DNA from 3 places in the Effusibacillus lacus genome. Region 2 is predicted to be linked to each of the others. Evidence: predicted binding sites of a transcription regulator. Region 2 holds the regulator's gene; each other region holds the start of a gene.
The links. The regulator LexA, encoded in region 2, represses DNA repair genes until DNA is damaged. The targets are predictions, from matches to a motif close to CGAACATATGTTCG.

Region 1: the regulator LexA is predicted to act here: its motif matches at 2,075-2,088, upstream of EFBL_RS07765 (DNA polymerase IV).
Region 3: the regulator LexA is predicted to act here: its motif matches at 1,833-1,846, upstream of pcrA (DNA helicase PcrA).

The regions. Positions count from the first base shown of each region.
Region 1 covers NZ_BDUF01000033.1:42,054-45,337, reverse strand. Annotated here, with positions in the region: gene EFBL_RS07775 (hypothetical protein) at 37-258, opposite strand; gene EFBL_RS07770 (YolD-like family protein) at 367-690, opposite strand; gene EFBL_RS07765 (DNA polymerase IV) at 708-1,961, opposite strand; gene EFBL_RS07760 (B12-binding domain-containing radical SAM protein) at 2,220-3,284, opposite strand, start outside.
Region 2 covers NZ_BDUF01000109.1:106,009-109,292, reverse strand. Annotated here, with positions in the region: gene EFBL_RS18410 (MerR family transcriptional regulator) at 1-157, shown strand, start outside; gene glnA (type I glutamate--ammonia ligase) at 264-1,565, shown strand; gene lexA (transcriptional repressor LexA) at 1,625-2,245, opposite strand; gene EFBL_RS18395 (LysM peptidoglycan-binding domain-containing protein) at 2,423-2,716, shown strand; gene EFBL_RS18390 (DUF456 domain-containing protein) at 2,768-3,244, opposite strand.
Region 3 covers NZ_BDUF01000086.1:5,474-8,757, forward strand. Annotated here, with positions in the region: gene rseP (RIP metalloprotease RseP) at 1-686, opposite strand, end outside; gene EFBL_RS14830 (hypothetical protein) at 815-1,765, shown strand; gene pcrA (DNA helicase PcrA) at 1,875-3,284, shown strand, end outside.

The DNA of each region.
Region 1 (3,284 bases), on a different contig from region 2:
AAAAAAACTGCGGCCCATGTAACGGGCCGCAGGCATTCAGACTTTGAACTGTCCGGTCAGATTCTGCAATTCTGTTGCCATCTTTGTCAGTGAGGAAGCGGAAGATGAGATCTCTTCCATGGCAGCCAACTGTTGTTCAGTGGCTGCCGATACATTCTCGGCACCTGCCGCAACGCTCTCCGCCCCCTCCTTGACAGCCATGATCATATTGACTGCTTCTTCCGCCATCGCTTCGATTTGCTTCGCTCTTTCTGTCACTTCCCGGATCTGAGCGGTAACTCCGTCAATAGCTGACTGAATCTGACGGAATAAGTTGCCCGCTTCGCTGACAGACTCAATTCCGGCCGCGACTTCTTTCGTCAGTTTTTATTTGATGCCCTCTATCTTTACCACTCTCTTTAACGGGACTTGCCGGATACCATCGTAAGTCTGAAGGTGCAATTTCCCGTCTTTAATCAGCGGAGTCCCTTCCCAAACCACATCCTCATGGGGATCAAACAATGTGATGCGGATTTTATGTTTGTGCTGCATGGATTCCCCAAGAATATATCCCATTTGGCTCCATTCATCTTCGGACAGGATAGGTTGCTTACGTTTTTTTGATTCCTGCTTGGAACGTTCCATGAGTTCTCTGTGTTCCGGCAGCACGAGCCGCATCGCCTCAAAAATGTTGCCGTCGATAATTCGCATGGTTTCACCCCTGTTCGTTACATATAGTGTCCGCCAATCTTTTTGCTCCTCTCCCTCAATTGGCCCGCTTCCTGAAGGCTGACGGCCCGCATAATACTGGCCTCGCCATATTTGGTCCGAATCTCATCAACCACTCTCGATAAATCGTGACGTTTGCTTACATCATCCAACAACGACAACTGAAGGGTATTTGAGTGTTGCAACAAATCAAGCGAGACACTGACAGCTCTCACACCGTCACCGGTCCACCACTTGTCGAGTAACTCCAGCAAAAACGGATACAGATCATGGGGTTCATTCGAATAAAAATGGAGTGTTTTCGCTTTATAAAATCCACTTTGAAGCCTTTCATAAGTCAAGCCGAGACCCACACGCCGGCCTTTCTGGCCTGCAGATCTCGCTCTGCGACAGACCTCATCCAAAAGTTCTTGAATGACGATAATGATCTCTGTACGCTTATAAAAATCTTTGGGCAAAGTGGTGCGGTGCGAAATTCCCTTATGAGGCACATCATAGGAATCAGGATTCATCCTGGAATAGTCCCGCCCATGACTCCATCGATAGATTACCGTTCCCCACACCCCAAACCGATGCTGCAGTTTCACTTCCGGGATTTGTGCCACATCGCCGATCGTTCGTGCGCCAAACTCGTAGTATAAACTTTCCGCCCGGCGCTTGAGTCCCCACATATCGAATACAGACAAACGATGAAGCTTCGTGGGTACATCCTCCTCCGTCCACCATACAATCCCATCCGGATGTTTTTTGGCTTGTTTATTTGCCATCTTGGCCATCCATTTGTTGTAGGAAAGACCAATGCGGCAGCGGAGCCGGAACAGGTCCCAAATGCTCTCTTTCAGTTGGCGGACGGCCGTAATCGGATCCGGGAACAAAATCGACGGAAAGGGAAAAGCAAAAAAGGCTTCATCCACCGAAAATTGTTCATGCAAGGGGAACATGGATTGAATCACCTGTTGAATGCGAATGCTGGTTTCCAGGTAAAATTGCATTCGGGGTTTTACAACGGTTACTGTTGGACAGTATCGGAGTGCCTCTCCAAGCCGCATCGCATTTTCAATGCCGGCCTTCTTCGCCGTGGGGGTCGCCGCCAGGATCACACCGGATCTTCGCCCAGGATCGCCTGAAACCACAAGGAGGGGATCGGTGGAGTCATCATTCTCACGGCGTGCCAATGCATACTCGGGACGGGAGGCGACTTCACATGATGCGTAGAAACTCTGCATATCCACCAAACCATAAATCCATTTCATCGCTTGTTTCCCTTACCCATTGCTTCCATGCCCCCTGTAGCTCGGCTTCCGGCATCTCCAGTTGGATGATATGTCGAAGTAACGCGGTTGGGCGCATAAACTACCTCCTGAACCGAATAAATGTTCTGTGTTACTTATTATAGTGCCTGCCAACGAAAATATGCAAACACATGTTCTGGAAATTTGCTTGTTGCACCGATATCAAATGATTGTTACATAACCAAAGAAAGGGAATCCCTCAGTGAGGGACTCCCTTTGTTACCTCTGACAGATTGAATCGGCTACCACAAAATAATCACCGGTCCCCGCCTGTCTGTGCGGCGCATCATAGAATACCACAATCGTACTTCGTTCCTGGCCTGTCTGTGCGATTTCCGGTTGGTTGACTGCCAGATCCACATTACACGAAAGCGTCATAATATAGACGTTCTTGCGAATCAAATGGGCCGGCACATTGGCCAGTACAGGGATATTTGTCCTTCTCCACGCCTCATCTTGCAAGAGATTGTAGATTTGCTCCACTTTCTCCCGATCCCGCTCCGGCTGAACCCAACCAGGCCACTGGCGGGAGCGTTCATGAAGAACCATGTCCAATTTCAGCAGCTCTCTTATAACGGGAAGCTGTTGAGACTTTCGGGCCTCAAGGAATGCATGCAGATGCTCGTACAAAGCCTTCAAGCGGTGGCCCACCTTAAACAGGCAGTTGTCCTCCCAATAATCGGCAAACTGTTCAAAAAAGTCAAAGGGAGTATCAAATTCCTGGGCCATTATATATGGGAGCGAAACATCGAATTTATGCGAATTGCTGTAACGCTCCAGAATGTCTTCGATTCCTTTCAGCCTTAAAACGTCTTCATAGGAAAGCACATTGTTGCAGTAAATTTCATAGGGCGGCTCCTCACTCCAGACATATCCATGGTCCGCAGCCCGGATTTTCACTCCGACCCCCTTTAACATCTTCAGAAACCCCAGTTGAAGCTCGTCCGGCTTTAACGCATACACATCGTTGAAAGTCTTGCGAAACGACATGTAGTCTTCCTCCGGCAAACCGGCGATCAGATCAAGATGTTGGTGAATCTTGCCTCCCTGCCTGATTTTTGTCACCGTGTTCGAAAGCTTCCCGAAATTCTGTCTGCGCTGCACCAAAGCGTTGGTCAAATCGTTGGTGGATTGCACCCCGATTTCGAACTGGAAGAGGCCTTTCGGCGCATTCTCATTAAGAAAATCAACAATCTCGGGTTTCAGAATATCGGCCGTAATCTCAAAATGAAACGTCGTATCTTTCCGGTTAGCGATCAGGAACTGAAAAATTTCCAATGCATA
Region 2 (3,284 bases):
GCCTGTAACAGAAAAAGCTCAGGAAGAAGCCCAAAAGGTTAAAGACCTCACTGACCAAGAACTCCATGATTTGTTGAAAAAAGAGCTGATCCTGCGAGGCCGCCCGGGAATGCCCGGCTCCTTGATACAAGGGGAACTGTCAAGGTTCTTTCATTAAGAAGTAAATTATTCTCATCTTTTTGCGGCATAATAAATGCCGCCTATACATAATAAAGGGGGAAACCGAATTGAAAAACCATTTTACCAAAGATGACATCTTGCGCATGGTCAAGGAAGAGAATGTTCGTTACATCCGGTTGCAGTTCACCGATCTGCTCGGGGTTATCAAGAACGTGGAAGTTCCCGTATCCCAATTGGACAAGGCTCTTGACAACAAGTTGATGTTCGACGGTTCTTCGATTGAAGGGTTTGTTCGGATTGAAGAGTCCGACATGTACCTCTACCCGGATCTCGATACCTGGTTGATCTTCCCTTGGGAAACAGAACACGGTAAAGTGGCCCGCTTGATCTGTGATATTTACATGCCGGATGGCACTCCGTTTGAAGGGGATCCGCGGGGAATTCTCAAGAAAGTGCTGGCAGAGGCAAACGCGATGGGCTTTACTGCGATGAACGTAGGTCCGGAGCCCGAGTTCTTCCTCTTAAAGCTTGACGAGCATGGCAATCCTACCATGGAAGTGAATGACAAAGGCGGATACTTTGACCTGGCACCGCTTGATTTGGGTGAAAACTGCCGCCGCGAAATCGTTCTGACTTTGGAGTCCATGGGCTTTGAAATCGAAGCTTCTCACCATGAAGTCGCTATTGGACAGCATGAAATTGACTTCAAATATTCGGATGCGGTAACTGCAGCCGACAATATCATGACTTTTAAGCTGGTTGTGAAGACCATCGCCCGCAAATACGGATTGCATGCCACATTTATGCCGAAGCCGATTTTTGGCATTAACGGTTCCGGTATGCACTGCCACCAGTCCCTCTTCAAGGGCAAAGAGAATGCATTCTACGATGAAAATGATGAACTCGGTCTTTCCAAGACCGCGAAGCATTATCTGGCGGGAATCCTGGCACATGCCAGAGGCTTTGCGGCTATTACCAACCCGACTGTCAACTCTTACAAGCGTCTGGTTCCCGGTTACGAGGCTCCTTGCTACGTTGCATGGTCTGCGAAGAACCGTTCGCCGTTGGTTCGTATCCCGGCGTCCCGCGGACTGTCGACCCGTATCGAAGTTCGTAACCCTGATCCTGCTTGCAATCCCTACTTGGCACTGGCTGTCATGCTGAAAGCCGGTCTTGATGGCATCAAGAACGAACTTCCGTTGCAGGATGCAGTGAACCGCAACATCTATGTGATGAATGAGGCAGAACGTGAGAAAGCTGGAATTCATTCGCTGCCTGCGTCGCTCAAAGAAGCGGTGGAAGAACTTCTGGCTGATGATGTTATGCGTTCCGCCCTGGGTGAACACGCTTTGACCCATTTCGTGGAAGCCAAACTGATTGAATGGGATATGTTCCGCACAGCAGTGCACGAATGGGAACGTGACCAATACCTGACCACCTACTAATTTATGTAATACAGCGACCCCCCGCCTCAACGAGGTGGGGGGTCGTACTGTGTTGGGCTCTATGAGATGTACCGGAATACGCCAATCACTTTTCCCAGGATCATAACGTTCTTGTAGCGGAGAGGCTCCATTGCCGAATTCTCCGGCTGCAGACGAACGTGATCCGCTTCTTTGTAGAACCGTTTGACCGTCGCTTCATCATCTTCCGTCATTGCCACCACAATTTCGCCATTTCTGGCTGTCTGTTGCTTGCGGACAATCACCAGGTCACCGTCGTGAATCCCCGCTTCAATCATGGAATCCCCTTCCACTGTCAGAAGGAATACCTCCGTATCGCCTACCAGACTCATGGGCAAAGGAAAATAGTCTTCGACATTCTCAACTGCGGTGATGGGACTGCCCGCCGTAACTTTCCCAATAATCGGAGCCATTACTGTTGACGCATTATGTGCGACAACGGGAGTGTCCATATCAAGAATCTCTATTGCTCGGGGCTTCACCGGATCCCGTCGGATAAGACCTTTCTGTTCCAGTCTTGCCAGATGACCGTGTACGGTGGAGCTTGACGCAAGTCCAACCGCATCACCAATCTCCCGGACTGACGGGGGATACCCTTTCTTCCGGACTTCGTCTTTGATGTAGTCCAGAATCTGTTGTTGGCGTTTGGACAACTTCATAATTGAAACTCTCTCCTAACTGTACTAGAAATAGAAACGGTTCATAGACTTTACTAAATGGATTATAACATGATGTGGAAAATAACACAAACATTAGTTCGATTTTTATCTTGACACGAACAAGGGTTCGGGATAATATTAATACAAATAGAACTAACGTTCGATCAAGGGAGCGATTCCATGAAGACAATACATTTCAAAAGGATCAAGCAGAAAGTAAAGGGGGTGGCGATTCTTGGTTCGGCAGTTTTCTTTCTGGTGTTGTCCACGAGCTTCTTGGGGGGAAATGAAGTGTATGGAAGCCACGAAACGGCAGTTGTTGTAGTTCAGCCGGGGGACACTCTGTGGTCGATCGCCAAGACCCACTATCCAGGAAAGGATGTCCACGAGGCCATTCATCACATAAAGAAATCCAACGGACTTTCATCAGCCAAATTACAGATTGGAACGGAGTTGCGACTCTCCGCATTCTGACCCCGCCTAAGATAAGAGAAGGAGGCGTGAATTCAAACTCACGCCTCCTGTCTACTTCCAAACTTGGACTGCAAACAAAGTGATCTGGATCAGCACCAAGACAAATTTGACCATGATACCCAACAGAAAACCGATTAAGGAAGCGACAGCCACTCTCGCTATTTGACCGGCTTGCCGCATCTGGATCAACTCTCCGATAATGGCTCCCAGGACAGGGCCCGCAAGAATTCCGATAGGACCCAGCAAGAGAGGTCCTATGATCAACCCAAGAGTCGTTCCCCATATCGCCTGTTTGGACCCTCCGACACGTTTGATACCCAATACGCTGGCCACCCAATCGGTCAGAAAATTTAAAGCGATCAGCACAGCTTGCACAATCCAAAACCAAAGCGGGAAGGCGGCCCAACCTTCCATTGCACCGTAGACCAGTATCCCAGCCAACACAAACAGGGTGCCAGGCAAGATCGGATACAGCGTAAACAAGACCCCTGCCACAAACAGGAAGATTGCAAGTGTTAAAACCACCATTTGTACCTCCATTTTTTCTATATATACAGACGGGATTGTC
Region 3 (3,284 bases), on a different contig from region 2:
AAGCCTGTATGTTTGACCGCTTCGATGGTATTGGGAACAACGCCGCCAAATTGCTGGTAAACCGGGGTTCCACCGATGCTGATTCCTACCATGGGAGGCTTGTTCCCTTCCCGGACGGGAGTCAGCTGCAGATCCACCGTATTGGAATCGCGAAGTACTTGAAGGGAGACCAGCTTTCCTTCATTGGCCTGAATTTCTTTGGTAAAGTCTTCTTGGGTAACGATTTTCTTGCCGTTAATCGTGAGCAGGACGTCATTCTCACGCAGACCGGCTTTCTCTGCCGGTGAGCCACTGACCACCCCTGCCACGTAAACATTCTTGATCTTGTCGGTAGGCAGCCCGTAGAAATTGATCAGCAGGGCCAAGATGGCAATGGCACCGAGAAAGTTCATGATCACACCGGCGACAATTACCAGCATCCTGGCAGCAAGCGGCCGGTTATTGAAGTTATCCGGAGCGCTGGCCGCTTCCGGATTATCCTCGCCAAGCATTTTTACGTATCCGCCGATCGGGATCCAGTTCAGCCGGTAAAGGGTTTGTCCCCGTCTGAACTTGACCAGCGGACTTCCGAACCCTACTGCGAATTCTTCAACTCTGACTCCTGTGGCCCGCGCTGCCCAGAAATGTCCCAACTCATGAATGAAAATCAGGATCCCCAGGGCAAGCAACGCCATAAGTATATTCATTGGTTTGACTTCACTCCTTATCGAGTCTAGGGTGGACTCCGTTGATTCAATCTATGCACCATGCAAGATGGACATTCTGGCAAGAATTATATACGGTTAATAGTATACCATATGAGGGGGTGAGATGTATGGCTGCTGTCACACTGCGAATAGTGCCTTGCAGCAACAGACAAGAAATGGACAAAATCGTGGAAGCGGTAAAGGCACGGTTGGCGGCAGGAGAGCGGGTGGAGCTTGAGACCTGCTTGCATACTCCGAAATTGAGATCCCCTGTATACCAAACAGCAAGAAATTACGGCGGCATAATCAAAGTGGTTCTTCAGTTGGGTGAAATTGACCGTAAGTTGAAAATCCCCACTTATGCGGAAGATGTGGATCAGATTGAGGTCTCGGGCAACACGGTTGTTGACGAGGATGCAGCAGAATTCTTCCGTCGACACGAAAAGAACCTGATCAATGACCCGGTGAAGGTATTCAGGGACTTGCAGCAAAGCGGTCACCTGCTTCGCTATATACCGGAATACAAAGGGGCTATCGGTCTTGACCAGCACAGTCCCTATCACACGTACAGTGTTTTCGATCATATAATGGAAGCCACCGCCTATGTGGCGGGCACAAACCTGAAAATGGTCTGGTCCGTGCTGCTGCATGACATCGGCAAAGGGTATCCAGGCATCAAGCAATTCCTTGGCGTTGTAGTTGAACCATATGCATCCTATTCGAAAAAAGACCGTGTGGTGATTGAGAATGGCGAGCGGATCCGCGAAGGACTTGATTCGGGAGAATCCTACAGGGTAAACGGGGAGGCAATCCCCAAGCAGTATATCAGGACCGATCTCGTAGGACATTTCTACGACCATGAGAATGTAGGCGCACAGCTGGCGTTGCGAATACTCCCAAGAATCGGCTATACAACGGAGTTTGCCCATGAGGTCGCCGCACTTGTCCAACTGCACATGACGATGCCGCGGGATATGGACACGATCGCACCCAACGTGTTAAAAAAATGGTATGCCAAAGTGGGGCGGTATGCGTCCGATTTGATGATGATCCGGATGGCGGATGACAAAGGAAAATAAATGGGGTTCCCGGGCAGGACTGGGACCTTTTTTTGTTGAACTAATAATGCTACAATGAAATGTAACGCGAACGTTTGTTTGTGTCAATATAGATACAGGCGGTGGAGAAATGATTTCAACCGGTAACTCGGAAGCGATCCTGCAGGGACTGAATCCTGAGCAAAAGAAAGCAGTGCTGCACAAGGATGGCCCGTTGCTGATTCTGGCCGGTGCCGGATCAGGCAAGACCAGCACATTAACCAGGCGCATGGCGTATTTGATCCATGAACACCGGGCGGCACCCTGGTCGATCCTGGCCATCACCTTTACCAACAAAGCGGCCAGGGAAATGAAGCAACGGGTTGAAAAATGGGTCGGCTCCGCTGCGGAAGACATGTGGGTATCCACGTTCCATTCCATGTGTGTCCGAATCCTGCGCCGGGAAATTGAGAAAATCGGCTACACCTCTTCTTTCACCATTCTGGATTCGGCAGACCAGTTGACTGCCATCAAGCAATGCCTGTCCGATCTGAATCTCGATCCGAAGAAGTTCGAGCCGAGGTCCATCCTGGCCTCCGTTTCCGGAGCCAAGAACCGCCTGCAAGGCCCGCAGGCGTTTGCCAAACATGCGAAGGGATTGTTTGAACAGGTTGCGGCACAGGTCTACGAACGGTATCAGAAATTGCTAAGATCCAACAACTCATTGGATTTTGACGATCTGATCATGAAAACGGTGGAGCTGCTGGAAACGGATCCGGCAACACTTGAATATTACCAGAAGCGATTTCAATATATTCATGTGGACGAATATCAGGATACGAACCATGCCCAGTACAAGCTGATCAAACTGCTGGCGGGGAAACATCGCAACCTTTGTGTGGTGGGCGATTCGGATCAGTCGATCTATGGCTGGCGGGGAGCGGACATCTGGAACATCCTGAACTTTGAGAAGGATTATCCGGATGCGACTGTCATTAAACTGGAGCAGAATTACCGCTCCACAAAAAGGATTCTGGCTGCGGCAAACTCGGTAATCGAGAACAATACCCAACGGAAAGCGAAAAATCTCTGGTCGGAAAAGCCGGACGGAGAGCAGATTGTGCTGCACCGTGCCATGAATGAGCATGAAGAAGCGTACTTCATTGTCGACCAGATTCACAAGGCGCTTGATGAAGGGTTCAGCTACCGGGATTGTGCGGTTCTGTACCGAACCAATGCCCAGTCCCGGGTTCTGGAAGAAGTCATGCTCAAGTCCTCGATTCCTTATTCGATTGTCGGCGGCATTCGCTTCTACGAACGGAAGGAAATCAAGGATGTCCTTGCCTATCTGCGCTTGATTGCCAATTGGAACGACGATATTTCCCTGACCCGTATCATCAACGTGCCCAAACGCGGAATTGGGGACGGCACGCTGGATAAGATCCGCAACTATGCGGCATCACAGGGAGTCTCAATGTTTACCGCCATGATGGAAGTGGAACAGATCGGGTTATCGGGGAAGATTAAGAAGGCGATTCAGGATTTCGTGTTGATGATCCGG